One region of the Polycladomyces zharkentensis genome, then DNA from elsewhere that is predicted to be linked to it. Evidence: a T-box and tRNA genes for the amino acid it is inferred to sense, from the RefSeq annotation. Region 1 holds a T-box; the other holds one or more tRNA genes.
The links. A T-box is a leader RNA that pairs with one kind of tRNA and senses whether it is charged. The one in region 1 lies ahead of serS (serine--tRNA ligase), so its partner is inferred to be a tRNA-Ser.
Positions count from the first base shown of each region.

Region 2: it encodes a tRNA-Ser, which carries the amino acid that the T-box ahead of serS (serine--tRNA ligase) is inferred to sense. The anticodon was not compared.

Region 1 is NZ_JAFHAP010000002.1:104,304-120,475, forward strand. It holds gene gyrB (DNA topoisomerase (ATP-hydrolyzing) subunit B) at 1-1,406, shown strand, start outside; gene gyrA (DNA gyrase subunit A) at 1,435-3,885, shown strand; gene JQC72_RS01435 (PH domain-containing protein) at 4,331-4,945, opposite strand; gene JQC72_RS01440 (YaaC family protein) at 5,209-6,246, opposite strand; gene guaB (IMP dehydrogenase) at 6,441-7,898, shown strand; gene JQC72_RS01450 (D-alanyl-D-alanine carboxypeptidase family protein) at 8,036-9,280, shown strand; gene pdxS (pyridoxal 5'-phosphate synthase lyase subunit PdxS) at 9,526-10,422, shown strand; gene pdxT (pyridoxal 5'-phosphate synthase glutaminase subunit PdxT) at 10,439-11,026, shown strand; T-box leader at 11,134-11,385, shown strand; gene serS (serine--tRNA ligase) at 11,430-12,716, shown strand; gene JQC72_RS16345 (helix-turn-helix domain-containing protein) at 13,070-13,186, shown strand; gene JQC72_RS16690 (metallophosphoesterase) at 13,286-14,434, opposite strand; gene JQC72_RS01480 (hypothetical protein) at 15,230-15,685, opposite strand; gene JQC72_RS01485 (amidase domain-containing protein) at 15,758-16,172, opposite strand, start outside.
Region 2 is NZ_JAFHAP010000008.1:406,137-422,308, reverse strand. It holds gene JQC72_RS09340 (FAD binding domain-containing protein) at 1,008-1,892, shown strand; gene JQC72_RS09335 ((2Fe-2S)-binding protein) at 1,889-2,404, shown strand; gene JQC72_RS09330 (aerobic carbon-monoxide dehydrogenase large subunit) at 2,385-4,736, shown strand; gene JQC72_RS09325 (XdhC family protein) at 4,924-5,931, shown strand; gene JQC72_RS09320 (SRPBCC family protein) at 5,971-6,471, shown strand; gene JQC72_RS09315 (AAA family ATPase) at 6,502-7,368, shown strand; gene JQC72_RS09310 (vWA domain-containing protein) at 7,356-8,522, shown strand; gene JQC72_RS09305 (XdhC family protein) at 8,923-9,312, shown strand; gene JQC72_RS09300 (XdhC family protein) at 9,309-10,148, shown strand; gene JQC72_RS09295 (nucleotidyltransferase family protein) at 10,206-10,934, shown strand; gene moaA (GTP 3',8-cyclase MoaA) at 11,345-12,358, shown strand; gene JQC72_RS09285 (inorganic diphosphatase) at 12,498-12,995, opposite strand; gene JQC72_RS09280 (rhodanese-like domain-containing protein) at 13,166-13,498, shown strand; gene JQC72_RS09275 (ferredoxin) at 13,539-13,748, opposite strand; gene JQC72_RS09270 (CPBP family intramembrane glutamic endopeptidase) at 13,924-14,487, shown strand; gene JQC72_RS09265 (hypothetical protein) at 14,547-14,990, shown strand; tRNA gene JQC72_RS09260 (tRNA-Ser) at 15,040-15,132, shown strand; tRNA gene JQC72_RS09255 (tRNA-Met) at 15,138-15,214, shown strand; tRNA gene JQC72_RS09250 (tRNA-Trp) at 15,221-15,294, shown strand; tRNA gene JQC72_RS09245 (tRNA-Cys) at 15,301-15,374, shown strand; gene JQC72_RS09240 (genetic competence negative regulator) at 15,573-16,160, shown strand.

The DNA.
Region 1 (16,172 bases):
CGTTCAAACCCGATCCGGAAATTTTTACAGAGACGACCGTTTACGATTATGACGTCCTGCAAAAGCGGCTTCGGGAGCTGGCGTTTTTGAACCGCGGCGTGAAGATCACCTTGCGGGACGAGCGGGGCGAAGGCAAGGCCGAGACGTTCAAGTACGACGGGGGGATTATCCAGTTTGTCGAGCATTTGAACCGCAACCGGGAAGTGCTGCATCAACCCCCGATTTACATTGAGGGGCAAAAGGAAGGTCTCGAGGTGCAAATCGCCCTGCAATACAACGATTCCTACTCGTCCAACATCTACTCGTTCGCCAACAACATTCACACGCATGAGGGCGGGACGCACGAAGCCGGTTTCAAATCCGCGCTCACCCGGGTGATCAACGATTACGCCCGGCGGAACAATCTGCTCAAAGACAACGACAGCAACCTGACCGGGGACGACGTGCGTGAAGGCCTGACCGCCATCGTCAGTGTGAAGATCCCCGATCCGCAATTTGAGGGGCAAACCAAGACCAAACTGGGCAACAGTGAAGCCCGGACGGTGACGGAAACCCTGTTTGCTGAGCATTTTGGGATGTATCTGGATGAGCATCCGACCGAAGCGAAAAAGATCATCAACAAGGCGGTGATGGCGGCACGGGCACGGGAGGCCGCCCGGAAGGCGCGCGAGTTGACCCGGCGCAAAAACGCGTTGGAAGTGAGTTCTCTGCCGGGGAAACTGGCTGATTGCACGTCCCGGGATGCTTCCATCAGCGAGTTGTACCTGGTTGAGGGGGATTCCGCGGGCGGTACCGCCAAGCAAGGGCGCGACCGCATGTTCCAGGCGATTTTGCCTTTGCGCGGAAAAATCCTCAACGTCGAAAAGGCGCGTCTTGACAAAGCCTTGTCCAACGAAGAGATTCGTACGATCATCACGGCGTTGGGCACGGGGATCGGTGAAGACTTCCAATTGGACAAGGCCCGGTACCACAAGATCATCATCATGACGGACGCAGACGTGGACGGTGCACACATCCGTACCTTGCTCTTGACGTTCTTCTACCGTTACATGCGGCCGCTCATCGAGGCGGGGTACGTCTATATCGCCCAGCCGCCCCTGTACAAAATCACGCAGGGCAAAACGATTCGCTATGCCTACAACGACCGGGAGAAAGAGCAAATGGTCCGCGATATGGAAGGCAAGGGCAAAATCGAAATTCAGCGGTACAAAGGGTTGGGCGAAATGAACGCCACCCAGCTTTGGGAGACGACAATGGACCCCGAAAGCCGCACCTTGCTCAAAGTGTCACTGGAAGACGCGATGGATGCGGATACGGTCTTTGAAACGCTGATGGGAGACAAAGTAGAGCCGCGCCGCGAATTCATCCAGGAATACGCCAAACAGGTACGCAACCTGGATGTCTGATACGGCGTGAATCGGAGGGAATAGAGATATGCCTGAGGGAACCGAGCGTATACACGAAGTGAATATCAGCCAGGAGATGCGCAACTCGTTTTTGGACTATGCGATGAGCGTCATCGTCAGCCGGGCCCTGCCGGACGTCCGAGACGGATTGAAGCCGGTGCACCGCCGGATTCTCTACACCATGTTTGATTTGGGGATGACCCCGGACAAACCGTACAAAAAATCGTCCCGTGTCGTCGGGAACGTGACTGCTCAGTTCCACCCGCACGGTGATGCGGCCGTGTACGACGCGATGGTTCGCATGGCACAGGATTTCTCCTACCGTTACATGCTGGTGGACGGCCATGGCAACTTTGGTTCCGTTGACGGGGACGCGCCCGCCGCGATGCGTTACACCGAAGCCCGGATGGCGCCGATCACTTTGGAGTTGCTGCGGGACATCCACAAAGACACGATCGACTTCGGTCCCAACTACGACGGTCAACAGGAAGAACCGCTGGTGTTGCCCGCTCGTTTCCCCAACCTGCTGGTCAACGGGGCATCGGGCATCGCCGTCGGGATGGCCACCAACATTCCCCCGCACAACTTGCGGGAAGCAATTGATGGCCTGATCCTGATGATTGACAATCCCGATGTGACGATCGATGAATTGATGAAAAAGATCAAAGGACCGGACTTTCCCACCGGCGGCATCATCATGGGCAAGGATGGCATCAAGAAGGCCTACCGGACCGGCCGGGGAAGCATTCAGATCCGGGCCAAAACAAGGATCGAAGAAGCCAACAACGGCAAGATGCGCATCGTGGTCGAAGAGTTGCCGTACCAGGTGAACAAGGCGAAACTGGTGGAGAAAATCGCCGAACTGGTGCGGGACAAAAAGATCGAAGGCATTACCGACCTGCGCGATGAATCCGACCGCAACGGCATGCGTGTCGTCATCGAATTGCGCCGGGATGTCAACCCGCAAATCATCTTGAACAACTTGTTCAAACACACCGCTTTGCAAACCAGCTTCGGTGTGATCATGCTGGCCTTGGTGGACGGCCAGCCGCGGATTCTCAACCTCAAGCAACTGCTCCATCACTATCTGGAGCATCAGATCGAGGTGATCCGCCGCCGCACGGCTTACGATCTGCGCAAAGCGGAAGAGCGGGCTCACATCCTCGAAGGGCTGCGCATCGCGCTGGATCACATCGACGAAGTGATCGCCCTGATTCGCGGCTCGCGCACCGCACAGGAAGCGCGCGACGGGCTGATGGGACGGTTCGGTTTGTCCGAGAAGCAGGCACAGGCGATCCTGGACATGCGTCTGCAACGTTTGACCGGTTTGGAGCGGGAAAAAATTGAAGACGAGTACCAGGAACTGCAAAAATTGATCGCTCACTTGCGCGACATCTTGTCCAGTGAAGAAAAGATTCGCGGGGTGGTACGCGAGGAACTGCTGGAAATCCGCGAGAAATACGGGGACAACCGGCGGACGCGGATTCGCGCCAAGGCGGACGAGATCGATGAGGAAGATCTGATTCCGGAAGAAGAGGTGGCGATCCTGCTCACCCACCGCGGGTACATCAAGCGGATGCCGCTGTCCACCTACCGCGCGCAAAAGCGTGGAGGGCGCGGTGTCACTGGCATGGGCACGCGGGAAGACGATTTCGTCCAGCACCTGTTCGTCACCCATTCACACAACCACCTCTTGTTCTTCTCCAACAAGGGGAAAGTCTATCGGCTCAAAGCGTATGAAGTGCCGGAGCTGGGGCGGACGGCCCGGGGAACGCCGATCATCAACCTGATCCAGATTGATCAGGATGAATACATCCATGCGGTCATCCCGGTCAAGGAGTTCGCTCAAGACAAATTCCTCTTCTTCGCCACCCGACACGGTGTCGTGAAAAAGACGGCGTTGCAGGAGTTTGAGAACATCCGGCGCAACGGCTTGTTCGCCATTAACCTGCGTGAAGGTGACGAGCTGGTCGGCGTCCACCTGACCGACGGCAACCAGGAGATCGTGCTGGGAACCAAGCACGGTATGTCCATCCGTTTCCCCGAGCAGGAAGTCAGGGAAATGGGCCGGGCGGCAACCGGAGTGAAAGGGATCACCCTGGCCGAAGGGGATGAAGTAATCGACATGGACATCGCCACGGATGGACTGGACGTGATGATCGTCACTTCCAAAGGGTACGGCAAACGGACCCCGCTGGAAGAGTATCGCGTACAATCCCGTGGCGGCAAGGGAATCAAGACGCTCAGTCTGAACAAGCGAAAGGGATATGTTGTCGGACATAAAGTGGTATCGCCGGAAGAAGACCTCATGATCGTCACCACAGGCGGCGTCGTGAACCGGCAGAAAATCGCGGGTATCTCCACGCAGGGACGCTATGCCCAGGGTGTCAAGCTGATTCACCTGAAAGAGGGCGAGGAAGTGGCCACCGTCGCCCCGGTTCACAAAGAAGAGGAAAACGGAGAAGAGACAAATGAGTAGGAACGATCGGAGCCTCCCTTTGATGGGAGGCTCCGTGACTGATGGCAAGCTGAGGGCGTGTCTGGCCATTGATAAAGAGCGAGCGGGAAACCCCTCCCTTCAAGGTTGGGATGAACGCGAGCGTCGGACGCGGGAGGGATTGGTCCCTGTCGCAAGTCCGACAGCATTTGGGTGCAACCAAGCCGAGAAGTACACAAACACTGGAAACGGCTATGCGAGCAAGAACTCGTGAAATGAAAAATCCCGGGGCCTGGACGAAGCCATCGTGGAAGGATGTGGGTTGCCGCGCCGGATGAAGCGAGAAGCACAAGGCGACCGGGGGGAGTGCCTATGGTGCTCAGCGTGTGGGGCAAGTCACGTGATATGGACCCGGATTGGAACTTGCGGCCTTTGGCATGAAAGGAGGCCTCCCTTTGATGGGAGACCTCCTTTTTGTCGACATCCGTCAGTTATTGATATAACGCTCAAAGACGAAACCGAAATCCTTGACGCGATATTGCTTGGTGGTGTCCACCAGCCATTGGAAGGAAGCCTGGTTCAACTCTTTGAACTGATTGACCAATCCGCTTTCCGTGCTCGCTACCCGGCTCAGCGTTTGGGAAGCCAGCTCCAGGCTTTGTTTGGCATAGGACAGCAACACTTCATTTTCGTGGGTAATTTCCGCGATTTTGATCAACGCCTTGTATAAATCCTTCAACTCTTCCAGATGCTTTTTGTGTACATCGATGGAGTAGTGTTGGGAACCGATATTGAATTTGATTTCCACGTCCATGTCCATCGTACCGGCGGTTTCAAGCACAACATTGGAGATTTTGTGCGTCACGTAATCAAAGCGGCGGAGCACCCGCTTTTTGCTGGTCGCGCTGGTGCCGTCCAGGTGGATCAACGCCTTGTTGGTAAAGCAGTACTCATCCGATTTCGACTTGATCAGAAAATAGATTTTCTCGCCGTCTTCATGCATCAAATAATCATCGGCGTCCACCTTGTCGTAATCCTTCGGATAGATCACAGACCCGATATCGCTCAATCCCAATACGTCGGCTGCCACTTTTCCGAACATGATTCCCAACCTTTCTTTTTGAGGATGATCGTCATATTTTTCGCTCTATTCAACCATGATTATAACATGAATGGAAGAATTGTCATATACGAGAGAAAGGATTTTATACAGGAAGTATTGGGTCCTGACGAAGTTCTGTGTCCCCGGCTTATGTTAGCATATTGGTTGTGATAAGAACTTTAAATGAGATTCTTGCCCTTGGAAGGTGATATGGAGGTTGAAACCCAGCCTCATATCGGGTTTCCCACAGGTTATCCACAGAGTTATCCACAACCCGTGGAGGAACTGTGGAAACATCCGTTCCGGCCCCACAGGGCTTCCCATACCAACAACGGCGTCTTGACCCGTACCAGAAATAAAAACGAACGGATCAACGCCGTCTCTTCGGCCGTACCTTCGAGATTCATCTCCGCCCACAACGGTGTTTCATAGCGGCAGAGCATACTGAGCGCAAACAGGATGGCATAGTGGACCAACAGCTCGGGGAGGAGTCCGCATACGGTGTTTTCACCTGAATATACGAAAGTTTGATTCGCCAGGGAAGTTCGAAACCAGGGGTGAACCCCTTCCGGCCGGGCCGGTTTGCCATGATCGGATTGCAGTTGAAAGGAAACGCGGCCGTTGTCGGCGGATAAGAGGATAAAGGTATGGTTCCCTGCTGCCCGTGGTTCGTTCAAACGTCGAATCCAGCCGGCAGGTGTCAAGTGCAACGCATCGAGCAATGTTTCGGAAACCGAGAAGGAAAAAGGGGTTGTCACATCCTTATCGTGACAGACGATCGGGTACAGCGTGGTCCGCCCATAGAGAAACCGGTACGTTTCCTGCAATTCCGGAATCAACCCCCACAATTCCTTCAGGGGCAATACTTCGCCAGTCAGTCCCCATATTCCAAACAGGCCAAGCAGTAACGGAAACAAACCCTCCTTTTGCACACGAACTTCTTCGTCCCGAAAGCGGAACAGGCTTTTTTTCCGTTTGCGTGTGGAGAGTCCGTGCCGCAGGACCGAAGTGTTTTGGGGATAATCGGGCACCCGTGACAGTACGAGCGCCTTCATCAAATGCATCATGCCATAGTAGGCGGGAAGTGGTTGAATCAGCGGGTCACATGTCCGTATGGAGTAGATGGTCTCCCGGCCCAATTTGAGGTAATAGCGGAATGGTTGGGAACTGAGAAATGCCGCCCTTTCCGCATTTTCCACTCCCTGTTCCCGGTAGCGTTCGGTCAAAAACCGCTTGGCCGCCGGTTCGTTTTCCAACCGCAAAAACAACGACCAGACGGTTTCCTCCGTCGGTTGGATCACTGGGATACACCTCGAATGTCAGGGTTTCGTTAGTCTGCCCGTTTCGTGGAAAGTCATGCTTTGTTTAGAAAATTCAACCTTGCAAAACTCCATGAAAATAAGGGGGTTTGTCTTGACGGACCGAGTAAGTGTCTGTTACACTTGCACAAACTGTCATTCGGAAACTTAAACAAAAAAGGGGATCGGATGTACCCATGTGGGATGACAAATTTGCCAAGGAAGGTCTCACGTTTGACGACGTATTGCTGATACCCAACAAGACGGACGTGTTGCCGCGCGACGTGGATGTTTCCACCAAGCTGGCGGACAAGATCAGGTTGAACATCCCGTTGATCAGTGCCGGCATGGATACGGTGACGGAAGCGCCGATGGCCATCGCGTTGGCCCGGCAAGGCGGTATCGGTATCATCCACAAGAACATGAAAATCGAGGAACAGGCAGAAGAAGTGGATCGCGTCAAGCGTTCCGAGAGCGGGGTCATCACCAATCCGTTTTATCTCCATCCCGATCACAAAGTGTATGAAGCGGAAGAATTGATGTCGAAATACCGGATTTCCGGTGTGCCGATTGTGGATGAAAAGCGGAAACTGGTAGGGATCATCACCAACCGGGATTTGCGCTTTGTCCACGATTATTCGACGCCGATCAGCGAAGTGATGACCAAAGAGAATCTGGTCACGGCGCCGGTCGGCACCACGCTGAAAGAAGCGGAAGGCATCCTGCAAAAACACAAGATCGAAAAATTGCCCTTGGTGGACGAAAACGGTGTACTCAAAGGACTCATCACCATCAAGGATATTGAAAAAGCCACATTGTTCCCCCATGCCGCCAAGGATGACCAAGGCCGCCTGTTGGCCGGTGCGGCGGTCGGTGTATCGCAGGATACGTTTAAGCGGGCGGCAGCGCTTGTGGAAGCGGAAGTGGACGTGTTGGTGGTGGATACCGCGCATGGCCATTCCAAAGGTGTGCTGGAGACGGTGGCCAAGTTGCGGGAGATGTTCCCCGATCTGGTCATCATCGCCGGAAATGTGGCGACGGCTGAGGGGACCCGCGATCTGATCGAGGCCGGTGCCAGCATTGTCAAAGTGGGGATCGGTCCCGGTTCGATCTGTACCACGCGCATCGTGGCGGGTATCGGCGTACCGCAAATCACGGCCATCTACGATTGTGCCACGGCGGCACGCGAATACGGTGTCCCGATTATCGCCGACGGAGGAATCCGTTATTCCGGCGACATCGTCAAAGCGATCGCCGCAGGCGCGCACGCGGTCATGTTGGGCAGTCTGTTCGCTGGTTGTGAGGAATCCCCGGGTGAATCGGAGATTTACCAAGGGCGCCGGTTTAAGGTGTACCGTGGCATGGGTTCGCTCGGCGCGATGCAGGCGGGCAGCAAAGACCGCTACTTCCAGGAAAATGAACGCAAGCTGGTACCTGAAGGCATCGAAGGTCGCGTGCCATACAAAGGACCGGTGGCAGACACGGTGTACCAGCTGATCGGCGGACTTCGGGCCGGCATGGGTTACTGCGGGGCGAAAAATCTGGACGAGCTGCGTGAAAACACACGGTTCATCCGGATCACCAATGCATCGTTGCGCGAAAGCCATCCGCACGACATCCAGATTACCAAAGAAGCACCCAACTACCATCTGTGAGATATGGCGAAATTCGGCAGGGAATTATCCCTGCTTTTTTCTTGTCTTTTTTCTGTCATTGATTCTGCACAATCGCGAACGTAAAATGGAGATATGCTTGTGTTCAATTTTTCCAATTGTCGCCGGAGGTGACCCGTTTGCGTCGCTGGTTTCGGAGTGCTCCAAAGAGAAAAATCGCCGCACTCCTACTGATCTTTTGTCTGCTTCCCTCCCTCGTACCGGCACAGGCCGCTTCAAAACCGCCTCAGGTTCGCGCTGCTTCCTACATCGTGATGGAGTTCCAATCCGGCCGGGTGCTGGCGGAGAAAGAAGCGGATGTACCTCGTCCGCCGGCCAGCATGACCAAGATGATGGTGGAATACATCGTCATGGAAAAGGTTCGGCGAGGGGAACTTCATTGGGAAGATCAGGTGACGGTAAGCAAGCACGCCGCGGGTGTGAACGAGGCCCAAGTGAATTTGGTGCAAGGTGAAAAGCGGACCGTATTGGAGCTGTTTACGGCCATGTCGGTCTATTCGGCCAACGACGCGACCGTTGCCTTGGCCGAAAAAATCGGCGGGAGCGAAGAAGCGTTTGTGGAATTGATGAACCGCAAGGCCCGGGAATTGGGAATGACCCGGACGCATTACCACAATGCGACGGGGCTGGACAACCATTTGTATGACGATCCGCCCAACGTGCCGGGCTCCCATGTCATGTCCGCCCGTGACTGTGCGCTTTTGGCACGTCGGTTGTTGAAAGATTATCCGGAAGTGACCAAGATCATTTCCCAACCGCGTATCGTGTTTCGAAAAGGGGAATCGCGCCAACAACGTCTGACCAACTGGAATCTTATGTTGCCGGGACTCAAATTTTATTACCCCGGCGTGGACGGATTGAAAACCGGTCACACCAGAAACGCGGGATATTGTTTTACCGGAACCGCCGTGAAAAATGGGATGCGGTTGATCACCGTTGTGATGGATACACCGGCCGAAAGCACCCGATTTACAGCCACGAAGCAACTGTTGGATTACGGTTTCGGCCAATTCACCCTGAAAACGATTCTTGCGGGCGGGCAAGTGATACCAGGATACGAACGTGTGCCGGTAACGGACGGTGCGGTGCCCGAGATTCCACTGGTGACAGATCGTCCTGTCGTGTTTCCGGTTGAAAAAGGCCAAGAGGGCCGGTTCGACTTGCAAGTGCATTACATAAAAAAACTGGAAGCACCGCTTCGTGCCGGAGAGGTAGTCGGTACACTGCGAATTTTGTATGATGGGAAAGAGATGAAAAATCCAGATCCCATTCCCGTCAAGGTTCTTCAGGATGTGGAAAAAGCCAGCTGGTGGGAGCTGTTTTTCCGGAAAATCGGTGAGGAAGTCAGTGGTCTGTTTTCCTGATGATGACAACCGGTGAAACCGATTTGTCGACTATCGTCAGGATGTGTCTGATCAAACAGCCTTTTCCCGGCAAGTAACTTCTCTTTGTGGGGATGGGTTGATCAGTCATCCCGGGGGTTGGTCTCTCACAGCTCCACGGTTATTTGGTATAATAAATATACTGAGTGCGAGAATACAATCAACGATCAAGCATACATGCATTGGATGGAGACCCATCGGGATCGGAAAGAGCAGGGGGAGAAGCAATGGCTGAGAAAACCGTGATCACAGGTACGGACCGTGTCAAGCGCGGCATGGCCGAAATGCAAAAAGGCGGCGTCATCATGGATGTCGTCAATGCCGAACAGGCCAAAATCGCGGAAGCCGCCGGCGCGGTGGCCGTCATGGCGCTGGAGCGCGTCCCGGCAGATATTCGGGCCGCGGGCGGCGTGGCGCGGATGGCGGACCCGACCGTCATCGAAGAAGTGATGAATGCGGTGAGCATTCCGGTCATGGCCAAAGCGCGCATCGGACACTTCGTGGAGGCACGTCTGTTGGAAGCGCTGGGCGTGGACTACATCGACGAGAGTGAAGTGCTCACGCCGGCGGACGACGTGTACCATATCGATAAAACGCAGTTTACCGTGCCATTCGTCTGCGGAGCGCGGGATTTGGGCGAAGCGCTGCGCCGGATCGGAGAAGGCGCTTCAATGATCCGGACCAAAGGGGAACCCGGCACCGGCAATATCGTCGAAGCCGTCCGCCATATGCGGATGATGCAGAGCCAGATCCGCAAGGTGCAATCGATGTCCCGCGATGAGCTGATGGCGGAAGCCAAACAGCTGGGGGCGCCGTATGAGCTGTTGTTGCAAGTGCACGAAACCGGGCGCCTGCCGGTCGTCAACTTCGCCGCAGGCGGTGTGGCGACACCGGCGGACGCGGCGTTGATGATGCACCTGGGTGCCGACGGCGTCTTCGTCGGTTCGGGGATTTTCAAATCGGAGAATCCGGAAAAATATGCCCGTGCGATCGTGGAAGCGACGGCGCACTACGAAGATTTTGAGCTGATCGCCCATCTTTCCAAAGGGTTGGGCGGCGCGATGACGGGAATCGAAATTTCCCGCCTCGCCAAAGAAGACCGCATGCAGGAACGCGGCTGGTAATGGGAGGAATGGCACGATGAAAATCGGGGTGCTCGCTTTGCAGGGAGCCGTTCGGGAGCATCTGCGTCTGTTGGAAATGGCCGGCGCCGACGCGGTGCCGGTGAAACGGTCCGACCAGCTGGCCGATCTGGACGGCTTGGTCATTCCGGGCGGGGAATCCACCACCATCAGCAAGCTGATGCACAAATACGACCTTGTGGAGCCGGTCAAACGGATGGCCGAAGCGGGGAAACCGATGTTCGGTACCTGCGCCGGTCTGATCCTGCTGGCCAAACGCATCGAAGGGACGGATACCCACCATTTGGGTTTAATGGATATCGCCGTGGAACGGAATGCATTCGGCCGTCAGCGTGAAAGTTTTGAAGCCGATCTGAGCATTCGCGGGGTGGCCGATGACTTCCGTGCGGTGTTCATCCGGGCGCCGTACATCACACAAGTGGGTGACGGAGTGGAAGTATTGTCCGAGATTGACGGAAAAATCGTGGCGGCCCGCCAAGGTCACCTGCTCGGTGCCGCATTCCATCCTGAGCTGACTGATGACGTACGGGTACACGCCTATTTCGTGGACATGGTCAAGGAATCCCTGCAAGTCCCGACGGTTTAAATGCGGGATGTTGGATGATAATAGGATAGAAAGCACCAAAGCAACCGTGGATTCAACACGTGAATAACCGGCATCCAGATGTGCCACGGAAATCCATCTGACATATGCCAAATGCGCTGATGAGAACAAGTACCTTCATTTTGGCGGTTACAGAGAGGCGGTGGGTGGTGCGAACCGTCCCGCCGGATGAAGGGAATCCCTCTCGGAGCAGGGCGTGAAAGCGCGGACCCGTCAACGGTTCCGTGCCCGAAACGCTTCCGTCAGGCGGAACGTTACTCCGTCGGAGAGCGGGCCGAAACGGTGGGAAACCATCCTTTTCGGTCAACAAGGGTGGCAACGCGGAACCTTCCGTCCCTTCGGTGGCGGGAGGTTTTTTATTTTTGGATTGGGAGGTTGATCGTGCATGCTGGACATGAAACTGTTGCGCAATCGGTTTGATGAAGTGAAAGCCAGGTTGCAACATCGCGGAGAAGATATCAGCGGGCTGGATTCCTTTCAGCAACTGGACGAAAAGCGAAGGGAACTCCTGCGACAAACCGAGCAGTTGAAAAACCGGCGCAACACGGTTTCCCGGGAAATCGCCCAAAAGAAAAAAGCGGGAGAAGATGCCACCGCCGAGATTGAAAACATGAGGCGGGTCGGAGACGAGATCAAACGGTTGGATGAGGAACTGCGTCGAGTAGAAGCGGAATTGGAAGACATCCTGTTAACCATCCCCAACCTGCCACACGAAAGCGTGCCGGTGGGGGACAGCGAGGAAGACAATGTCCCTGTCCGCCATTGGGGAGAAGTACCCCGCTTTGATTTTGAACCGAAACCGCATTGGGAAATTGCGCAAGCGTTGGATATCCTGGACTTTGAGCGTGCGGGTAAAGTGGTCGGTTCCCGCTTCGTCTTCTACAAAGGGGCGGGTGCCCGGCTGGAACGGGCACTGATCAACTTCATGCTGGATCTGCACACGGAACAACATGGGTACGTGGAGATGATACCACCTTATATGGTGAACAGGGAGAGCATGACCGGTACGGGTCAGTTGCCCAAATTTGAAGAAGACGCGTTCGGCGTGCGGGATACGGATTATTTCCTCATCCCCACGGCAGAGGTGCCGGTAACCAATTTTCACGCCGGGGAAATCCTGTTGGAGGAGGAGCTGCCGATCCGATATGCGGCGCTCAGTGCCTGCTTCCGTTCGGAGGCCGGTTCCGCCGGACGGGATACCCGCGGGTTGATTCGTCTCCATCAGTTCAACAAAGTGGAGTTGGTGAAATTCGTCCGCCCCGAGGATTCCTATCAGGAGCTGGAGACATTGGTGGAGGATGCGGAAAAAGTCCTGCAGCTGCTGGAATTACCCTACCGTGTATTGAACATGTGTACGGCCGATCTGGGATTCACCGCCGCAAAAAAATACGATTTGGAAGTCTGGTTGCCCAGCTCGGGAACCTACAGGGAGATTTCCTCCTGCAGCAACTTTGAGGATTTTCAGGCCCGTCGGGCCAACATTCGCTTTCGCCGCAACCCGAAAAGCAAGCCGGAATTCGTCCACACACTGAACGGTTCGGGATTGGCGCTCGGGCGGACGGTAGCGGCCATTTTGGAAAATCATCAGCAGGCCGACGGCAGCGTGCGGATTCCGAAAGCGCTCCAGCCCTACATGGGCGGAAAGGAATTCATCCGTCCGGCGGGACAGTGACGGAAGGAAAAGCAGGGATGAACGTGAAGGGGGGACCGTTTTCCCGGTGGTATTTCCTTACATACCGCAACGGGAAAACAGGTCCCATTCCTTTCTCAATAAATCTCTCTGAACCAATCTGGGGGATTCGACACTCCCCAAGGCTAAAGCACCAGAGGCACTCCCTTTGGTCGCCGTGGGATTCCCCTCCCTTGTCCGATCAGTAAAAATCTTCTCGCACCCATATTGTTGAAGCGCATCCAATTTGGAACGGGAGATGATCCGGGAGAGAAAGCAAGCCCGGTTTGGCGGCGGCCCGCGCACGGGGGAGGTTAGGCGGACGGCCGCGGGTGATGGATGACAGGAAACTGAAAATGGCTCAATCTCTTATAAACGACCCCAATCTTTCCATTCAGGAGATTTGTGAAACGCTTCAGGTGTCCAAGGCGACACTTTATCGGTATCTGGGTAAGAAAAAACCGTCCAAATAAAGGACCGGAGGAGTTTAGTTCCAATGGATGGAATCTGCTTTACCCCTAATGACAGCTTTACCTGATCCGAATTTTTCAGCGAATTGCCATTAACAATCATTATTGGAAGGTCATTTTAATGCTGACCACTTCCGGTTGGTTGCCGATTCGTAACGGTGGACCCCATGTACCGTAACCTGATGATACGATGAGGTGGTAGGTCCCTTTCTTTAGCAGGCCCCAATCCAGTTCGTAGACTAGCCCGGTTATCAGGTTAGCGGGAAATATTTGTCCACTGTGGGTATGTCCAGACAGTTGCAGATCGATGCCGTTTGCTTCGGCCTCTTTCAGATCAACGGGCTGGTGGTCCAATAGAATTAAGGGCTTGGAAGAATCAATCCCCTTGATTAAATCTTTCAGTTCCATCCGTGCCGGTACGCTGTGTCGATTGGGATCGTCTCTCCCTATGAGATAAAAGCTGTCTCTGACGCTGACATAGTTGTCCTTTAAGACATGGATCCTTGCTTCTTTCAAGTATCGCATTAATGCACTGTTATCATCGCGCAGATCACGATCATGGTTCCCGGGAACAGCGAATGTTCCGTATGGTACTTGTATCTGCGCCAAAACTTCAGCTAATTTTCTGGCTTCTCTCTGCGGGAGACTCCCATCCGTTATATCTCCAGCCAGCACAACGATGTCAGGCTTGATTTCATGAATCATTTCGATCAAGCGGTTAAGCCGTTCAGTATCAATAATGGGGCCATAATGAATGTCAGAAATCATGGCTATTTGGAGTTGCTGCAGGGGGCCGGCATCTTTGTCTACCGTAACATGATATTCTGTTATTACCGAGTTGCGGGCATTCCAACCGCCATAAGCCACGGTACCCAAAACGAGGATGACCACCACGACACCCAAAGTCAGCGGCGTCTTTGGATGTTCCTTTATGACCGCGGGTACAAAATTGACCCATTTATCAATCAGCCTGAGTAAATCGATCGTCAGGAGCAACAAAAAAACATACAAAACAGCCACCATCGAATACCCTCCCCAAATGATGAACCAGGGCGCGATGGAGGCAGGTAGAACATCCTCTCCCAGTTCTGCTACGGGGAAGGGCAAGACCAATAAGAAGAAAACAACCAAATAAAGTGTCCGGTTAAAACAGGAAGCCGATTTGCCAAGAGTATTCCATCCCTTGCGGCCTATGTAGTAACACATCACACCATATAACACTAAAAATACAGTTATAATGAGACCCCACACGTTTGTTGATCCCCTCCGTGGTATAGTTCGAGATAATATTAAACAGGGCGTAGTGAATAGGATCAGATGACTTTCGTGAATCTTTTGGTTGATATTGCGTGTTATTTTTTATTATAGGCGTACTTCATCCAAAGCGAAATACTGTGCCAAATGACGAGAATTCAAGCGGTCTGGGAAAAAAGACGGTTCGGGGAACTGCTCCAAAGCGGTTCCCCACTCGCGTTCCCCATGTTTCTGTCGAGTGACTCCGGGGTGTGTTTGGTGATTCGCTCAGGCGGCAACATTTTTACCCGAGGGGACCCCTTGTGTTACCACCAAACAAGCTTTCTTTCGGTCTCAAAAGTCAGTATCAAAATCACAGTCTCTCAATAAGGGTGTATTTGGATCTCAAGAACCGAAGGAATCCAACGGAGATGCACCAAAAATGAATCCTTCACAAGTGAATCCGCCACAGGTGAGTCCGCCACAAAGGGTGATTGCATGACCATACATACTCCAGGGGTAGACGTTCATTCCATCAAAGGGCGATGATTTCCTGTTCGCAACATGGTGGTACCCAACCGGGGCGGAGAAATTACATGTCCCGGAACCAAGTCGGACTGAACAAACGCCGTTCATGTGAGCCTGCCAGAAATACACCCACCGAAAATACAGCCTCCCCAATTGAAACTCCCCAATGAACGCCTTTTAAGTGGAAAAATGTCCTGAGATGTTGATCTCAGGACATTTTCTTTCTCTGATGTTGCTGACAAACCCATACGCGGGCTCGGTCGGGATGGTGGGTCGTCACTGATCTCACGACTTCACCCGCCCCGGTTTTCGTTCCCCTCTACCGGGAACGACCGACTGCATCCGATCATAATACTTCAGCAACGATTCTCCCGCCGGTTCAACGGTGATAACCGTATCCCCGTCCCTGTTGTGTCCGATGAAGATCCGGTAATGATGGGAACCTTTGCTCGCGCGGATGACTTTGGGAGCGTGTTCCGAATATACCAACCAGTCCTCTCCCACCAGCCGGACGATCTGGTTTCGATAGACCACGTCGGTCGAAAAATCGTCGGCATCGATGGTGTATGCCGCTTTTTCTCCGGTCGATCGGGAGGGATCGGGTACGGCGCTATCGGGTATGGGGAGATTCCCCATTTTTTTCAGTTGGGTGAATTGGAATGGAGTTCCCTGATTGGAACAGCCCCACAAAAAGATGAATAGCAAAATGAATAACAGAGGAAGCCACCAGATCCTTTTCACTCGATCAGCACTCCTTCCACAAAAATGAGTGGAGAGACGGGAATATGATTTCCCGTCTCCCTTTTTGCCGCATTATTTCGGGGGGACGAAAGGACCTTGGCGATTGGCCTGATCCAACTCCCACATATAAACGGTGAAACCTCTTTGGTTAAGCACATCGGAAATGTCAACATCTTTTTTGTCTTCCGTGTGCTGCGTCCTCTTTCTGACGATGCCATCCGCCACCATGATAATGGCCGTATGGTCCACATCCGGGTCGTTGCTGAAGTTGATGTTGATGACATCACCGATGTCCAAATCGAGGGGGTTGTCGGTCAATTTGGCCCGGACTTTCATATGTTGGAAAAAGTTGTTGGCGCCTCCCCAGGTATGGCTGGGGCCGAGTAACCACCAGTCATTGTAATACCAGTCGTATTCAGGAGGCAGCATTCCCCCGTACCATTCCACCATACCGCCCTTCTGCAGGGCTTGCGAGACGAAGTTGGTG
Region 2 (16,172 bases), on a different contig from region 1:
TGTCCAATCCTACATTATCACTGATGTGGCGAATTCCTGCTATATTCAGCGAATGAGCGCGCGTCTATGATCCCCTTTATATGCTGAAACCATAAGGTACCTCCTCATTTTCACGCTTACCGATCCATTGGAGGTGAATTTCAGCCGGTTTGCAGTCCAGCCGGTAACAACAAGCAGCTGTCGCTTGGTCGCGGTCCCCGTATCGGCCAAATCATCTATCAGAATGAGGGATCTCCAATCCAATGAAAGAGTATCAATAACGTGGACAGGGAAATGGTCATCCGGAAAAAAGTCATCAGAACGAAAAGCAGAAGGCCTCAGTGGGCCTTTCTGGATTCGTAGTTAGCGGTAAAATAGTTGGCAATACGGCCGTTTCACTAGGATCGCTATGGCTTATAAGTGAAGCCGTCGGGTTGACACCGGATACTGACAAGCCTTACGACTTGAAAATTACGAGCGGTTGGCAGGTCGGATACCCATGGCAGGAGATCGACTGCCCTAAGATCGTCTACCCGGAACAAGTAAATACTCTTTGGTTAACGATGTTATCATCTCTTATCCATCAACAGATCACCAGTCTCGTACATTTCAATCAATATTCGATCAATATTTTAATAATTATAAATATATAAAAATAATTGACTTCATCATTTATTCTGCTTATTATAAAAAATAGGCAACCCCGATATAAAGCGTGCGGGTGTCCGGCGTTATGAAGGAAATATGGATGATTAGCAGTCAGATCGGTCGTGCCATATCGTTGCATATCGCTGTGTTTGAAGGAGATCCGAATCAACATCCATCATTCCCCGTCTTCAACCTTATTTGAAACCGCTTACTGAATTTGCTCACACCACAATGGTGTCCGGTTGTCGAGACGATGGGGATCCGTTTATCGTGGACTCCGCCATTTGCAGACAATCAAGTCAGGCCGATCAGTATGGTGTTCGGGATTGGAAGCGTCCATTCGGCCGCAAGGCAAAACAATCATCAAAGGAGGTACTGCGTTGTTTCCGAACTCATTTGAGTACATAGCCCCCACCACGCTGACGGAGACGATAGAACTGTTGCAGCGTCACGGCTACGACGCGAAAGTGCTCGCCGGGGGACAGAGTCTGCTGCCGATGATGAAACTGCGTGTGGCTGCACCACCGATCCTGATCGACATCAACGGTATTGATGAGTTAAAAGGGTGGCGAGAAGAAAACGGTTTCCTACGGATCGGAGCGTTGGTCAGACACTCGGAGCTGGAGCATGCGGATGAGTTGCGGGCCCGGTACCCGCTGTTGGCCGAAACCGCCGTCTGGATCGCCGATCCTCTTGTGCGCAACCTGGGCACGGTCTGCGGGTCGTTGGCACACGCTGATCCGGCCTCCGACTGGGGGGCAGCCATGTTGGCGTTGCATGCCCAGGTGGAGGCGATCGGGCCCGGAGGGAAACGGCAGATTCCCATCGACGACTTTTTCGTGGACACGTTTACACCAGCGCTGGAGGAGACCGAGATCGCAACGGCGGTACTCATTCCGACGCCGGCGGGCCGGACGGCCGGGAGGTATCTGAAGATTGAACGGAAAGCCGGGGACTTCGCGATTGCGGGATTGGCCATCCACGTTTCGATTGCTTCCGACGGGACCGTAGCCGAGGCGGGGTTTGGCATTTGCGCATGCGGCCCGATTCCGTTGCGAGGGAAGCGTGCGGAGGAGTACTTGCTGGGCAAGAAGCTGACGCCGGAGACGATTGAGGCCGTCTCCCGCTTGGTTCCGGAAGATGCCGATCCGACGGATGATCTGCGCGGCAGCGCGGAGTACAAGCGGGATGTTCTGCGTGTGTTCGCCAAGCGGGGATTGTCCGATATCGCCAAAGAACTGCAGGGAGAGGTGGTACTCCGATGAAGATCCGGGTTCGCGTCAACGGGCAGACATATGAATCCGATGTGGAGCCGCGGAAGCTGCTGGTCTACTATTTGCGGGATGACCTGGGGCTTACCGGTACCCACGTCGGATGCGACACGACAAGCTGCGGCGCCTGCACGGTATTGCTCGACGGCAAGGCGGTCAAATCATGTACGGTGTTGGCTGTTCAGGCCAACGGATGCGATGTGATGACCGTTGAAGGGTTGGAACGGGACGGCCAGTTGCACCCGTTGCAAACGGCGTTTTGGGAGGAACATGGTCTGCAGTGCGGCTACTGTACTCCTGGCATGTTGATGTCCGGCTACGCTCTGTTGCAAACCAACCCGCACCCGTCGGAAGAGGAGATCCGGAGGGGGATTTCTGGAAACCTTTGCCGTTGTACAGGATATATGAACATCGTGAAAGCCATCCGATCGGCTGCTGTAAAATTGGCCGATGCATCTGCTGAACCTTCCAAGGAGGTGGCAGCCAGTGGCAGTTCGTCAGACTGAGTTGCGTCCATTGGGCAAGTCCGTCGGGCGCAAGGAGGACCCGCGTTTCATCCGCGGCAAAGGTCGTTATCTCGATGACATCTCATTGCCCGGCATGCTGTACATGTGTTTGGTCCGCAGCCCGTATGCGCATGCGCGGATCAAGAGCATAGATACTTCGGCTGCGCTGCAAGCGCCGGGCGTCAAGCTGGTGATCACTGGTGAAGATCTGGCGGCGATGAACTTGGCCTGGATGCCGACCATGGCCAATGACCAACAGATGGTGCTGGCAACCGGCAAGGTGCTGTTTCAGTACCAGGAGGTCGCCGCGGTTATCGCTGAGACGCGTGAGCAGGCAGAAGATGCCGCGCAGTTGGTCTATGTCGAGTACGAACCGTTGCCCGTCGTCGTCGATCCGTTCAAGGCGCTCGAGTCCGACGCGCCGATTCTGCGTGAGGACAGGGAGCAGAAGTCCAACCTCATTTTTCACTGGGAAGCCGGCGACAAGGAAGCGACGGAAGAACTGTTCCGAAACGCCCCGGTGGTGGTCAAGCAGGATGTGCGCTTTCCCCGCGTCCATCCGTCGCCGCTCGAACCGTGCGGCTGTATCGCCGACTACAATTCGGCGACCGGGAAGCTGACATGGTACGTGACGTCCCAAGCTCCGCATGCGCACCGCACAGTCTTGTCGTTGGTCAGCGGCCTGCCGGAGCACCAGATTCGCGTGATTTCACCGGACGTCGGGGGAGGGTTCGGCAACAAGGTCCCTGTTTATCCCGGATATGTATGCGCCATCGTGGCCTCGCTCAAGCTGGGCAAACCCGTCAAGTGGATCGAAACGCGTACCGAAAACACCACCAGCACCGGTTTTGCCCGCGATTACCACATGACTGCCGAGATCGCCGCTGAAGAAGACGGGCGGGTGCTGGCATTGCGGGTAAAAACGATTGCCGATCACGGAGCCTTTGACGCGGCGGCCGATCCGTCCAAATTCCCGGCTGGACTGTTCAGCATCGTTACCGGCTCCTACGACTTCAAGGAGGCGTTCGTCGAGGTCGACGGCGTTTATACAAACAAGGCACCCGGCGGGGTAGCCTACCGCTGTTCGTTCCGCGTGACCGAGGCGGCATATTTGATCGAGCGCGTGATGGATGTGCTCGCTCGTCGTGTGGGCGTTGATCCGGCTGAGTTGCGGAGACGCAACTTCATCCGTAAGGAACAGTTCCCTTACAAGTCTCCGACGGGTTGGACCTACGACAGTGGTGACTATGAGAAAACGCTGGCGTTGGCGCTGGAGAAAATCGGCTATGAACAGTTGCGCAAGGAGCAGGCGGAAAAGCGGGCCCGAGGGGAATTGATGGGCATCGGTATCTCCACCTTCACCGAGGTGGTCGGTGCAGGGCCGAGCCACACCTTCGACATCATGGGGATCAAGATGTTCGACAGCGCCCAAATTCGTGTCCATCCTACGGGTAAAGTGATCGCCCGCTTGGGAGTCCGTCACCAGGGACAGGGGCATGAGACGACGTTTGCCCAGATCATCGCTGAGGAGCTGGGGCTGAGTACGGATGATGTCATCGTCGAAGAGGGGGATACTGACACCGCCCCTTACGGACTGGGAACCTACGCCAGCCGCTCCACCCCGACCGCCGGTGGTGCCGCAGCGCTCTGCGCCCGGCGGATCCGCGAAAAGGCAAAGAAAATTGCGGCACACCTGCTGGAAGTGGGGGAAGACGATGTGGTGTTTGATGGCGTCGGATTTTCCGCCAAAGGCCTTGCCAGCAGGACTGTCACGATGAAAGACATCGCATTTGCGGCGTACACCAATGTGCCGGAGGGAATGGAGCCCGGGTTGGAAGCCACGTACTATTATGATCCACCCAATCTCACTTTTCCCCACGGTGCATATATTGCGGTCGTCGACATCGACAAGGGAACGGGCGCGGTCAAAGTTCGCCGTTTTCTCGCTGTCGACGATTGCGGCACCGTGATCAACCCGATGATCGTCGAGGGGCAGGTGCACGGGGGATTGACGGAAGGCTTTGCGATCGCGTTTATGCAGGATATCCCCTTCGACGAGGACGGAAACTGTCTGGCGACGAACTGGATGGATTACTTGGTTCCGACCGCGTTGGACACCCCGAAGTGGGAGACCGACCGGACCGTGACGCCCTCGCCGCACCATCCCATCGGGGCGAAGGGAGTGGGTGAGTCACCGAACGTTGGTTCGCCGGCGGCGTTTGTCAACGCGGTGGTGGACGCCCTGGCACCGCTGGGGGTCGAACATATTGACATGCCCATTTACCCGTGGAAGGTGTGGAAAATCCTGCGCGAGCACGGAGTGACCGAGTGACGGCTTGAACAGAAGGACGGGGCGGAAGCGGCTTCTCCCAACAGGACCATCTGAGAGCCGGCCGCCCCCGGGTTGTTTTCCTGCATCGATCAGCGCGGGCGATCCGGTATGGGCAGGTGCAGGATTCACAGAAAAAGTTGGGCAAGGAGGTGGTTCCGGCAGGGGGTACCTCTGCCGGATCACGCGGATGCATACAATACCGGACGAGATTCGCTTGTTGGAGGAGCGACGGGAACCCTACGCTGTGGTGACCGTGGTCCGTCGGGTCCGACCCAGTTCGGCCAACGTGGGTGACCGGGCCGTTGTTACTTCCGACGGCCGGATGTTCGGATTTGTCGGAGGTCAATGTACGCGCGGATTGGTGACGGATCAAGCTCGGCAGTGTCTCAAAACGGGTCAGAGCCAATTACTGCTCATTACTGCCAATCCACCCGCCGAGACGGAGGAGGGGGTAACGGTTTTACCGATGACCTGCCATTCTGAGGGCGAGGTGGAATTGTTTATCGAACCGAAGCTCCCGGATCCGCTCCTGCTTGTGATCGGAGATTCTCCCGTTGCCTTGGCGCTGGAGGAACTGGCTCCGAAGTTTGGGTGGTTTCCCCGGCGACTGGCATTGGAGCAAATGGAAGGGAACGATAATGATCCGGCAGACCGTTTAAAAACAAACGTATCGAAGGTATATGAGTCGGACATGTACGCGGTGGTGGCGACGATGGGACAGTACGATGATGATGGACTGTTGGCACTTTGGGAGTTCCCGTTAGCTTACGCCGGGGTGGTCATCAGTCCGAAGCGCTGGCGCTCACTGCGGGAAGCGTTGCTCAGCGCGGGAGCGTCGGCAGAGTTTTGCGATTTTGTCGCCGCGCCTGCCGGTTACGACATTGGCGCTGTGGGACCGCAGGAGATCGCACTCAGCATCTTTGCGCAGATGATCGAGCGGCGGCGCCGGCAGGTGGAAGTCCGCTACCACCCGCCATCAGGTGCGGTAAACACGCAGCCGGCCACCGAGAAGGCTGCGCCCGCGGCCACGGCGCAGCGGCTGGGGACGGGTGTCGACCCGGTTTGCGGAATGATTGTCGATCTCGACAACACGCCTTATCGTACGGTACATGAAGGAAAGACATATGGATTCTGTTGTCCTCACTGTTTACGGAAATTTCAACGAGAACCGGAAGCGTACGCGATTACCCGGTAAAGTGGGCGCGACGATCGATTCCGGCAAGGAGGGATACAGGTGCGAACCTATCAAGGAGAGTTTGCCATTGAATTACCGCGTCAGACTGTGTGGGAGTTCATCATGGATCCGCATCGGGTAGGACCGTGTGTTCCGGATCTTCTGAAGCTGGATGTGGAGAGCGAGACCCGCTTTCGCACACTTGTCCGCGTCGGTGTCGGGCCCGTACGGGGCAAGTTTGACATGATGGTGGAAGTGTCAGTGATCGAGCCGCAAGTGTCTGCTGAACTCTCCGTCCGAGGTGGAGGGATGGGCAGCCGCGTGGATATGAAAGCGAAAGTCACGCTCGGTGACACGGAAAGTGGCGGAACGAAACTGGATTGGCGATGTGACGCTGCGATCAGCGGACCGATCGCCAGTCTCGGCGGTCGGATGATTGACAATGAAGCCAGGAAAATCACAGAAAAGCTGTTTGCCAATTTGCGTGAGGCACTCTCATCCGTGTCGGAACAGGTGGCAGCGACGTCGGCGGAGACGGTGGAACCCGAGACGACGGACTGACATACCGGGGCCGCCGTGCGGAGGGAATGAATGGTGGACGATCGTGTGGAGAAGTTGCGGAAACATTTGCAGGACGCCAAATATGTGGCAGACGAAGGACTGGCCATGGTACTCTACTTGGCACAGCGTTTGAACCGGCCTCTGCTGTTGGAGGGGCCGGCCGGTGTCGGCAAAACCGAGCTGGCCAAGGCGGTGTCAGTGGTTCGCGGTGTGGAGTTGATTCGTCTGCAGTGCTATGAGGGATTGGATGCTGCACATGCATTGTATGATTGGGATTACCCTAAACAGCTGTTGTTGACCAGGGCTGCATTTTCCGGCGAGGCCGGGGGTAAGGCGCCGGACATCTACACCGACCGTTTCTTGATTGAACGGCCATTGCTGCGTGCGTTGAAGACCAAACCCGCCCCCGTTCTGTTGATCGACGAGGTGGATCGGGCGGATGAAGAATTTGAAGCGCTGTTGCTGGAGTTTCTGTCAGAGTTCCAGATCACGATTCCGGAACGGGGATCCTATCGGGCTGAAGTACCGCCGACGGTGATTCTGACATCCAATCGCACGCGTGATTTATCGGATGCGTTGCGGAGGCGCTGTCTTTACTATTGGTTGGATTATCCGAGTGTGGAGCAGGAGGCGGCGATCATTGCCCTCCATGTACCCGATGTGGCTCCAACAGTCGCCCGCCAGATAGCACGCGCGGTGCGCCGGTTGCGCAAGTGGTCGCTCCTCAAACCTCCCGGATTGGCGGAGTCGATTGATTGGGCGCGTGCTGTTGCCGAGCTGGCGGCAGGAGAGTTGGATGAATCGGTCACCCGACTGACGCTCGGGTGCCTGTTGAAGACGCAGGAAGATATGGAACTGGTTCGAGAGAAAGGACTGGCTCTGTTGTGGAACGCCTAGACCTGTCCGGACTGACGGGGATGACTGCAGCGGTAATTCGTCAGGTGCGGGAGTTTACCCCTTTTTTGCGAAAACACGGGTTTCGTGTGGGCACGCCGGAGACGTTGACCGCGCTCAGGTGCTTGACGGAGGCGGACCTGTCGATGCCGGAAGAACTCTTTTTGGCACTGCGCTCGGTCTACGCCCGATCGCCGGCCGAGTGGGCATCGTTTCCGCATCTGTTCAAGCGCCACTTTTTGAATCAGGGTACGCGACTGGAAGAAAAGAAACGGGTTCAAGCGGAGGAACGGTCCGGTAATTCGCGAAGTCCAACTGTGACGCAGGATCACCCGCCCATCTTGAGTTTTGCCATGCAACCGGGATCCAGTCCGAGTCAGGGAGAACGCTACGCCCTGCAGGCCGATCCGTCTCGGTTGCGGGCGGTATTGGCCGTCTCCAAGCGGGCTTTACGACAATTTGACAGTCCACCGGGGCGACGGTTTCGCCGTGGGGGGCGCGATCGGGTGAATCTGCGCGCGACGATGCGCGGGAGTGTTCGTTATGTGGGAGAACCGCTCCGCCTGCATTGGCAACAGTATCGTCCGGATCGGCCATCGGTTATGATTTTGATCGACATTTCCGGGTCGATGAAGGAGTATGCTCCGTTCATGACCACCCTTGCGTGGTCGTTTACGCGTCTGCGCCTGCGCTGCGAAGTGTTCGTCTTCTCGACTCGGCTCAAGCGCGTCACACATCTGGTGGCGCGCAAAGCGATTCAGGGAATCCCGGTGTCGGAACTGGCAGAACTTAAGGGCGGGACGCGCATCGGAGAAGCGCTTGAGGAGTTGCTGTACAAATACGGTGGTCTATTGCGGCGACATACTTTCGTGATCATCGCATCAGACGGGTTTGACGCCGGCCATCCCGAGCGCCTGCGCTCCGCTCTGCGGACGCTTTCTGAACGTGTCCGGCATGTGGTGTGGCTCAATCCTCTGCTCGGAGATCCTGAATACGAGCCGATCTCGAGCGGTATGTCCGCCGCAATGCCGTACATCCATCGGTTGGTCGACGTACACGACTTGGAAAGTTGGCGGCAGGCGGTGGAGGAAAGTCAGATTTTTCAACCTTCCTCCGTGCCTGTGACGCCGTTGTCTGTGCGTACACAGGATGTTTAGTGCCCCAATGATCCGGCGTTGATCATGATTCTTCATCGTTCCTGCACGTTCCCGTATGGTTCCACACTGGTACGGCTCTTCAAAGGGGACGTTCACAGGGGAGTGGAAGCTTGTCCGATCAGCGGGATCTGGCAAGTGGGAAATTGAAATCCATTGTTCTGCGAGGAAGTTGGCCGAACGGTTTCTCCATTTCACCAACGTTCTTACCCGAAAGGGGACGATGTTGGAGATGTTTCCCTCTCAACATGGATATGACGAGAAGCCGATCAGCTTGGCATGAACGTGAAGCTGTGTTTGTCGATGTTGGCTCGTTCCCGTATGGACATGTTACGGAGGCCTGTGACCCGGGCTCCTTCCAACAATTGGCTTCACGCAACCATTCCCGGAGGTGATGACGGACGTGAAAGAGAATCGGGAAATCGCTCTGGCAATGGAAGAGGGGAAGCGGGCGGGGAGAAAGATGGCACTGGCCACCGTTGTCCGCGTGAAGGGATCCGCCTATCGCCGGGAAGGCGCAAAATTGCTGATCGACGAAGAAGGTAAGATGACCGGTGTGATCTCCGGCGGTTGCTTGGAGCCGGACGTAGCGGAAGTGGCCAAACAAGTGATGGCAGACGGTAAACCGGTCCTCAAACGCTACGATTTGGATGAGGATCTCGTGTGGGGATTGGGGCTGGGCTGCCCGGGTACCGTCGACGTGTTGATTGAACCGGTTTCGTGGAGTGGGACGAACGACGCGGGTGCTCCGCCATCATTCGACGGGTTTGCGGGAAAGGAGGCATCCTCATGAGCGTACGGAAGGAAAACGAACGGCAAGATCCGGATCGCGACCCCTTTGCCGCATGGACCGAGTGCCTCAAGAAAGAGCGGGCGGCTGTTTTGAACACATTGCTGGCGTTTTCTCCTTTCCCGGGCCTTCCAACCGGGATGCGCCTCTTCGTCCCCGAGAACGGCGAACCCCTCGGAGACTTGGGCGATGAGGACTTGAACAGGTTGGTCGTCGAACGGGCACGAGAAAAACTGGAGGCCCTGTACCCCAAGTCGGAAACATGCAGATTTTCCTTGCCCGGAGGCAGGGAGGCGGAGGTTTTCGTCGACGTCAACCTCCCTCCGTCGGAACTGATGATTTTCGGTGCCGGCCATGACGCGATTCCGCTGGTAAAGTTGGCTGTCCAGGCGGGGTTCAAAACGACGGTGGTGGATCCGCGCCCGGCCTACGCCACCGAGGATCGCTTTCCGGGAGCCCGGATTATTCTGGCCGATTCGGGTTTATGGGAGGAACGCGTGATCATCGGGAGACGTACGTATGTTGTTGTGATGAACCATCACCTGGAGCGTGATCGGGTTGCCATCCGGCTTGCCTTGAATTCACCCGCTCCTTATGTGGGCGTGCTTGGGCCACGATCTCGCTGTCAACGGATGTTGGAGGCATTGGAAAAGGAAGGGGTGACCTTCGGGGAAGAGAAACTGACCCGGATGTATAATCCCGTAGGTTTGGACATTGGTGCCGAGACACCGGAGGAGGTGGCGATCAGCATTCTGTCGGAGATTCTGGCGTTTCGAAAGGGTCACGCGGGCGGGTTTTTGCGGGGAAGGGACAGCATTCACCAACCCGTCCGAAAATGAACGCGGCCGGTTTCCCTCTCTTTGTGATTCGTTCGTTATTTGGGTGGGGAGATGGTTGTGAGCAGCGGCAATTTTGAAAACCGATGCCGAAAGGTGTTGACCATGGAGACCGGTGTGTTTGCTCTGATCCTCGCTGCGGGGACATCTTCGCGAATGGGGACGCCGAAACAACTCCTCGAATGGGGAGGCATGCCGTTGTTGGAGCAAGTAATCCGGAAGACACTTGCATTCCCCTTCCCGGAGGTGGTTGCCGTGGTCGGTCACCGGGAGAAGGAGATCAGGCGATTGATCCGGATCGAGGACCATCGCTTCCGCTGGGTGGTCAACCGGGATTACGACGCCGGACAGAGCACGTCCCTTTTGTCCGGTTTGGCTAGTGGAGAAGGCCGATACCACTCGGCGATGGTGTTTTTGGGCGATCAACCCCTGATTGCGGAAGAAACAATCCGGCAAATCTTTGAAAGCAGCCTCAAACAGCTTCACACCTTTCAAGAGTCCGAACCCATCGTCGTCCGGCCCTGCTTCCGGGGTATTCCCGGTCATCCGGTTTTTTTGGGGAATGTCCGGTCGATGAATTTGGCGGGGCTGAAGGGGGATTGCGGGGCGAAGGAAGTGCTTCGCACTGTACGGAACCGGACGATTCTGCCAGTGGAAGATCCAGGTGTCGTGCTGGATATCGACACTCCTCAGGCTTATAAGAGCGCCTTGCGGCTTGCCTTCCGTCCGCGTGACAGAAGCTCGAATGTGATTCGTGGGAAACACGGTGATCGCATGGGAACAGAGTGAACCAAAATTTTGGATTCAGCCGTCATCTCCCCGTTTCATTTGCTGCTCTTAATGTTTCCGGATGAGCGGCGTACCTGTTACCGCTACGCTGGTTACCTCTCGTTCTCATGATTTACGCAGTGGGAGTCTTCGCCACCGGAAACTTCCACCGTGACCTACCGTAATCCTGACCGGATGAGCTGCGAACGAAGGAAATTCCCCTGACAAAACCGTCTTTCACCCTACGATTGAAACGAGGGCTTTCAGTTGGCAATTTCCAGTATTCGAACAAAAAGCTGACAAGCCCCTCGCAAAACGAATCGGTCCGGAATCAAAGATTTATTATCCATTCTTCCGCCATCTCGGTAAAATGAAGAGAAGGAGAGAGACGAGAAGTCTGCTTCGAAGGCGGGAGGGAGGAACGTGAGACGATGACCGGAATCAAGGACACGTTGGGCCGTCCGCTTCGGGATTTGCGCATTTCCGTGACGGACCGTTGCAATTTTCGTTGCCGCTACTGTATGCCTGAAGAAGTGTTTGGTCCTGATTACAAGTTTCTTCCGCGGGAGGTTCTCCTCCGCTTTGAGGAAATCACCCGTCTGGTGCGGATCTTTGCCAGGCTGGGCGTGGAAAAGATCCGGATCACCGGAGGCGAGCCTCTGCTCAGAAACGGGTTGCCCGATCTGATCCGGATGCTGTCCGGTGTGGAGGGGATTCGGGACATTGCCCTGACGACTAACGGCTCTTTACTCGCCAAACAGGCCCGCGCCCTCAAGGAAGCCGGACTGAAGCGGGTCAACGTCAGCTTGGACGCGCTGGATGACAAAATCTTTGCCGAAATCAACGGGGGGCGTTCCGATGTCCGATCAGTGTTGGAGGGGATCGAGGCAGCCAGTCGTGCCGGGCTGAGGGTGAAGGTCAACATGGTTGTCCAGAAGGGGGTCAATGACGGGCAGATCATCCCCATGGCCCGCTATTTTCGCGGAACGGGGCACATCCTGCGCTTCATCGAATTCATGGACGTGGGCAACAGCAACGGGTGGAACCTGGACCAAGTGGTGTCCAAAAGGGAGATCATCGAGCGGATTCACAGGGAAATGCCCTTGGAACCGGCGGAACCCAACTATTACGGTGAGGTCGCCTCCCGCTATCGTTACCGGGGAACAGAGGAGGAGATCGGGGTGATCTCCTCGGTGACCGAATCTTTCTGTTCCACTTGCACCCGGGCGCGACTGTCCGCAGACGGACGGCTGTACACCTGCCTGTTCGCTTCCGAGGGATACGACCTCCGCGGCCCGTTGCGCGCGGGGGAGAGCGACGACGAACTGGAAGCACGCATTCGCGAAGTCTGGAACCAACGACGGGACCGTTATTCTGACGAGCGATTGAAAAACACCCGGATACGTGACCGCAAAAAGGTGGAAATGTCTTATATAGGCGGTTGAAAACAATCTATGGCACATTCGGGAGAGTGGATCCGGAAGAACCTTTTCATTGCACGGTTTCGGTTCGTTGGCAGGTGGCAGTGCCCTGAATCGTTTAACTGAAACTACAAAAAACCCCGGCAAAAGCCGGGGTTTTACATTACTTCTGCTCTTGATAGCGTTTGAGGCAGGCTTGGTACAGGTCTGCTGCAAATTGGGCATCCTTCCAGCCTTCGATTTTGGTCTCTTTATTCTCCAGATCCTTGTATACTTGGAAGAAGTGCTCGATTTCTTTCAACACGTGCGGTGCGACGTCATCCAGGGATTTTACGTTGTCCCAGCGCGGGTCGTCCGCAGGCACCGCCAACAGTTTCTCATCTTGGCCTTTATCGTCGGACATCAGCAGAACGCCGATCACGCGCGAGCGGATGACGCATCCCGGGAAGGTGGGGAAGGTGGTCAATACCAAGATATCCAACGGATCGCCGTCTTCGGCCAAGGTGGATTCCAGATAACCGTATTCGGTCGGGTAATGCATCGGGGAGTACAACACACGATCCAGACGGAACACGCCTTTTTCCTTGTCGTATTCGTATTTGTTTTGACTGCCGGTCGGAATTTCGATAAATGCATCCACGATCAATTCTTGTTGTGCCATGTCTCGTTTATCCTCCTTATGTACGGATGTTTCCATCGAACGGGACCATCGGAATTGTCAGTCTCGCTCTACCCACCATTGTAGTCGGATTGGCGTGCCGAAGCAAATCCGTTTTGGTTGAAATCTTTGTGGTACAATGGATGGGAGAATGAAAGAAAAGAGGCGTTGGGATGGATTCTCAGGAGCAGTATCATATTTCGCCGAAAGTGTTCGCCCGTCAGTACCGGAGAGGAGAACTGGGGGACGGGATTATCCTGGATGTACGTGAACCTGAGGAATGGGAAGCGGATCATCTGGACGGTGCGATTTTGATCCCTCTGCATCATCTTCCCAATCGGTTGCACGAGCTGGATCGGGACAAAACGGTGTATGTGCTTTGCGCCCATGGCATCCGCAGCATCTATGCCGCCAATTTCCTGCTCAACCAGGGATTTCGTCGCGTTGTCAACGTGGATGACGGGTTGGCGGCGGTTCGCCTGTATCTGGATGCTGACGCTGATTGACCTGAAAAAAGCTGCTCGATCAGAGCAGCTTTTCGTCGGTTTATTCTTCCACTTTGATGGAGTCCGTGGGGCAACCTTCTTGTGCGTCACGCACGTCGTCCCACAGCTCTTCCGGAACGTCGGCCGTACCGGTATTGTCGTCCAGGATCACGTAAGCGATACCGTCTTCGTCGTAGTCATACACGTCAGGGGCGGTGGCGCCGCAAGCACCACAAGCAATGCAAGTGTCTTTGTCTACCCAAGTACGCATGTAAAAAATCTCCTCCCATATAGTCCCCAATTGAACCTAATCTGTTTTGAACCTAATCTGTTTCACACCTCATTTTAGAACGAGTTGTATAGAATTGCAAGTCGATGAACGAAAACAGGCGAACAACCATGAATTTTGCCGATTGTTGGGAATGTAAGACATTAAGGGGTGAAACATGTTGCAGGCCAATCAAAAAGACGACTCCCGCAGGCTGTTGTTCCATCTTTATGCGTCACAAGCCATATTGATGCTGACAGGCTTTCTCCTCCTGCAATGGATGGATGGAGGATGGCATCGCCTGTTTTACTGGCAAGATCCCGTTCTGTGGTGGAGCGGACTGGGATTTGGCCTGTTGGTGGTAGCGGTGGACATTGTGTTGACGAGGATGGCTCCCGCTCATTGGTGGGATGACGGTGGGATCAACCGGTTGTTGTTTCAAGGACGCTCCCCCGTACACATTGTGTGGATCGCTTGTCTGGTAGCGGTGGCGGAGGAGTTGTTGTTTCGCGGTGCATTACAATCTTTGATCGGGCTGTGGGGTTCCTGTCTGTTGTTCACGCTGGTGCATTTTCGCTATTGGAAACGAATTCCGTTGATGTTGTTGGTGTTTGCAGTCAGTCTGGGCTTCGGCATGTTGGTCGAATGGAGCGGATCACTGGTTCCCGCAATCATCGCCCATTTTGTCATTGATTGTATCACCGGCATTCGAATTCATTTGGATTGGGATCGTCTTCAATGAAGTGTTATTCCGCAATCCCCTTCGCGATATACATGGAAAAAGACGGAGGGGTGACACGGATGCGCTTGCGGGGATGGATGGAGTTGGCCGGTGTAATCGGTTGGTGGTGGGTGACAGTGCGGTTGTTTCCGGATGATTGGCAGGGATGGCGACGATATTTATCATGGCCTTATTGGGTTTTTTTGGCCAGTTTTCTGCCTTGTTCGTTTGTGGTGGCTCGATGGGGCATCCGCTCCTTCGTCCGGATGTGGGAGTGGCCGTTTCCGTGGAGCCACCCCCTGCGCCGTCTTGAGTTGATTCGCTGTGCGACCGGGATCGGATTGGGATGGTACGGGATCTCTCAATTGGGCGGGCATGCCGTAACGGTTTTGGTGCTGTTCGGGGTGCGGGAAGGGTGGCTCCTCTATCGAAAGTGGCGCGCGCTCGGGTGGGGGAAATATACGGCTGCCTCAGCGCGGGACGCGAGGAACGGGTTCTCCGATACCACCTCAAATCCCCCTTGACACAGTGGGACAATCATACTAAGATAAAAATTGTCACATCAAATGAAGCGGAGAGATACCCAAGTGGCCGAAGGGGACGGTTTGCTAAACCGTTAGGGGGCCGAATGGCCCCGCGCGGGTTCGAATCCCGCTCTCTCCGCCATGTGTGGCGGCGTAGCTCAGTTGGCTAGAGCGTACGGTTCATACCCGTGAGGTCGGGGGTTCGAGGCCCTCCGCCGCTACCATCACGCAGGGGCGTAGTTTAATGGTAGAACGGAGGTCTCCAAAACCTCTAGTGTGGGTTCGATTCCTACCGCCCCTGCCAAAACGTGGGGGCATAGCCAAGTGGTAAGGCACGGGACTGCAAATCCCTTATCCCCGGTTCGATTCCGGGTGCCCCCTCCATTCTATTGGAATGAGGATCGACGATAACCCGTCAAAGGGGTTCTTTTTTTATTTGCAACAGGATGTTCAGGTGCATTCCCCGCCCATATGATGTATCATGTAATTAAAGAGAGAAATTGGAGACCTGTTTGCGTAACGAAACGCAATTCACCCTCATACGCTGTATGGAGCAGGTCTCCAGCGAGGGAGGGTAAACCCATGCGCGTCGAGCGTTTAGGGCGAGACAAGGTCCGCTTCTACTTATCCATGGACGATCTACTAGATCGCGGGATCAACAAAGAGGACATGTGGCGAGATATCCCCAAGGTGCACGAACTGTTCAATGACATGATGGAACAGGCGTATCAGGAGCTGGGGTTTGAGATTGCGGGGCCTGTGGCGGTAGAAGTGTTTGCCCTTCCGACGCAGGGGATGGTGGTCGTAGTCACCCGCGGTCGTACCCCTGAGCCCGAGGACGATCTCGATGACGACATGTATGAGTTGGAAGTGACGCTGGAGGAAAGTGAGCAGATCATTTTCCGCTTTTCGGATTTCGAAGATCTCGTTCAGGCGGCGATCCGCTTGCGGTCTTTGATTCGCGGGGGCGGCAAGGTGTACGCTTACCAGAATCAATACTTCCTCGTGTTTGACGAAGAAATCCAAACGGATTATCTGCAAGCCGTCATCGCCATTTTGACTGAATTCGGAGAACCTTCCACGCTGACCGAACATATGTTGGCCGAATACGGTAAAGCGGTAATGACGAACCATGCGATCGATCAATTGATCCGCTATTTTGGCCAATAAGCGTACGCATCG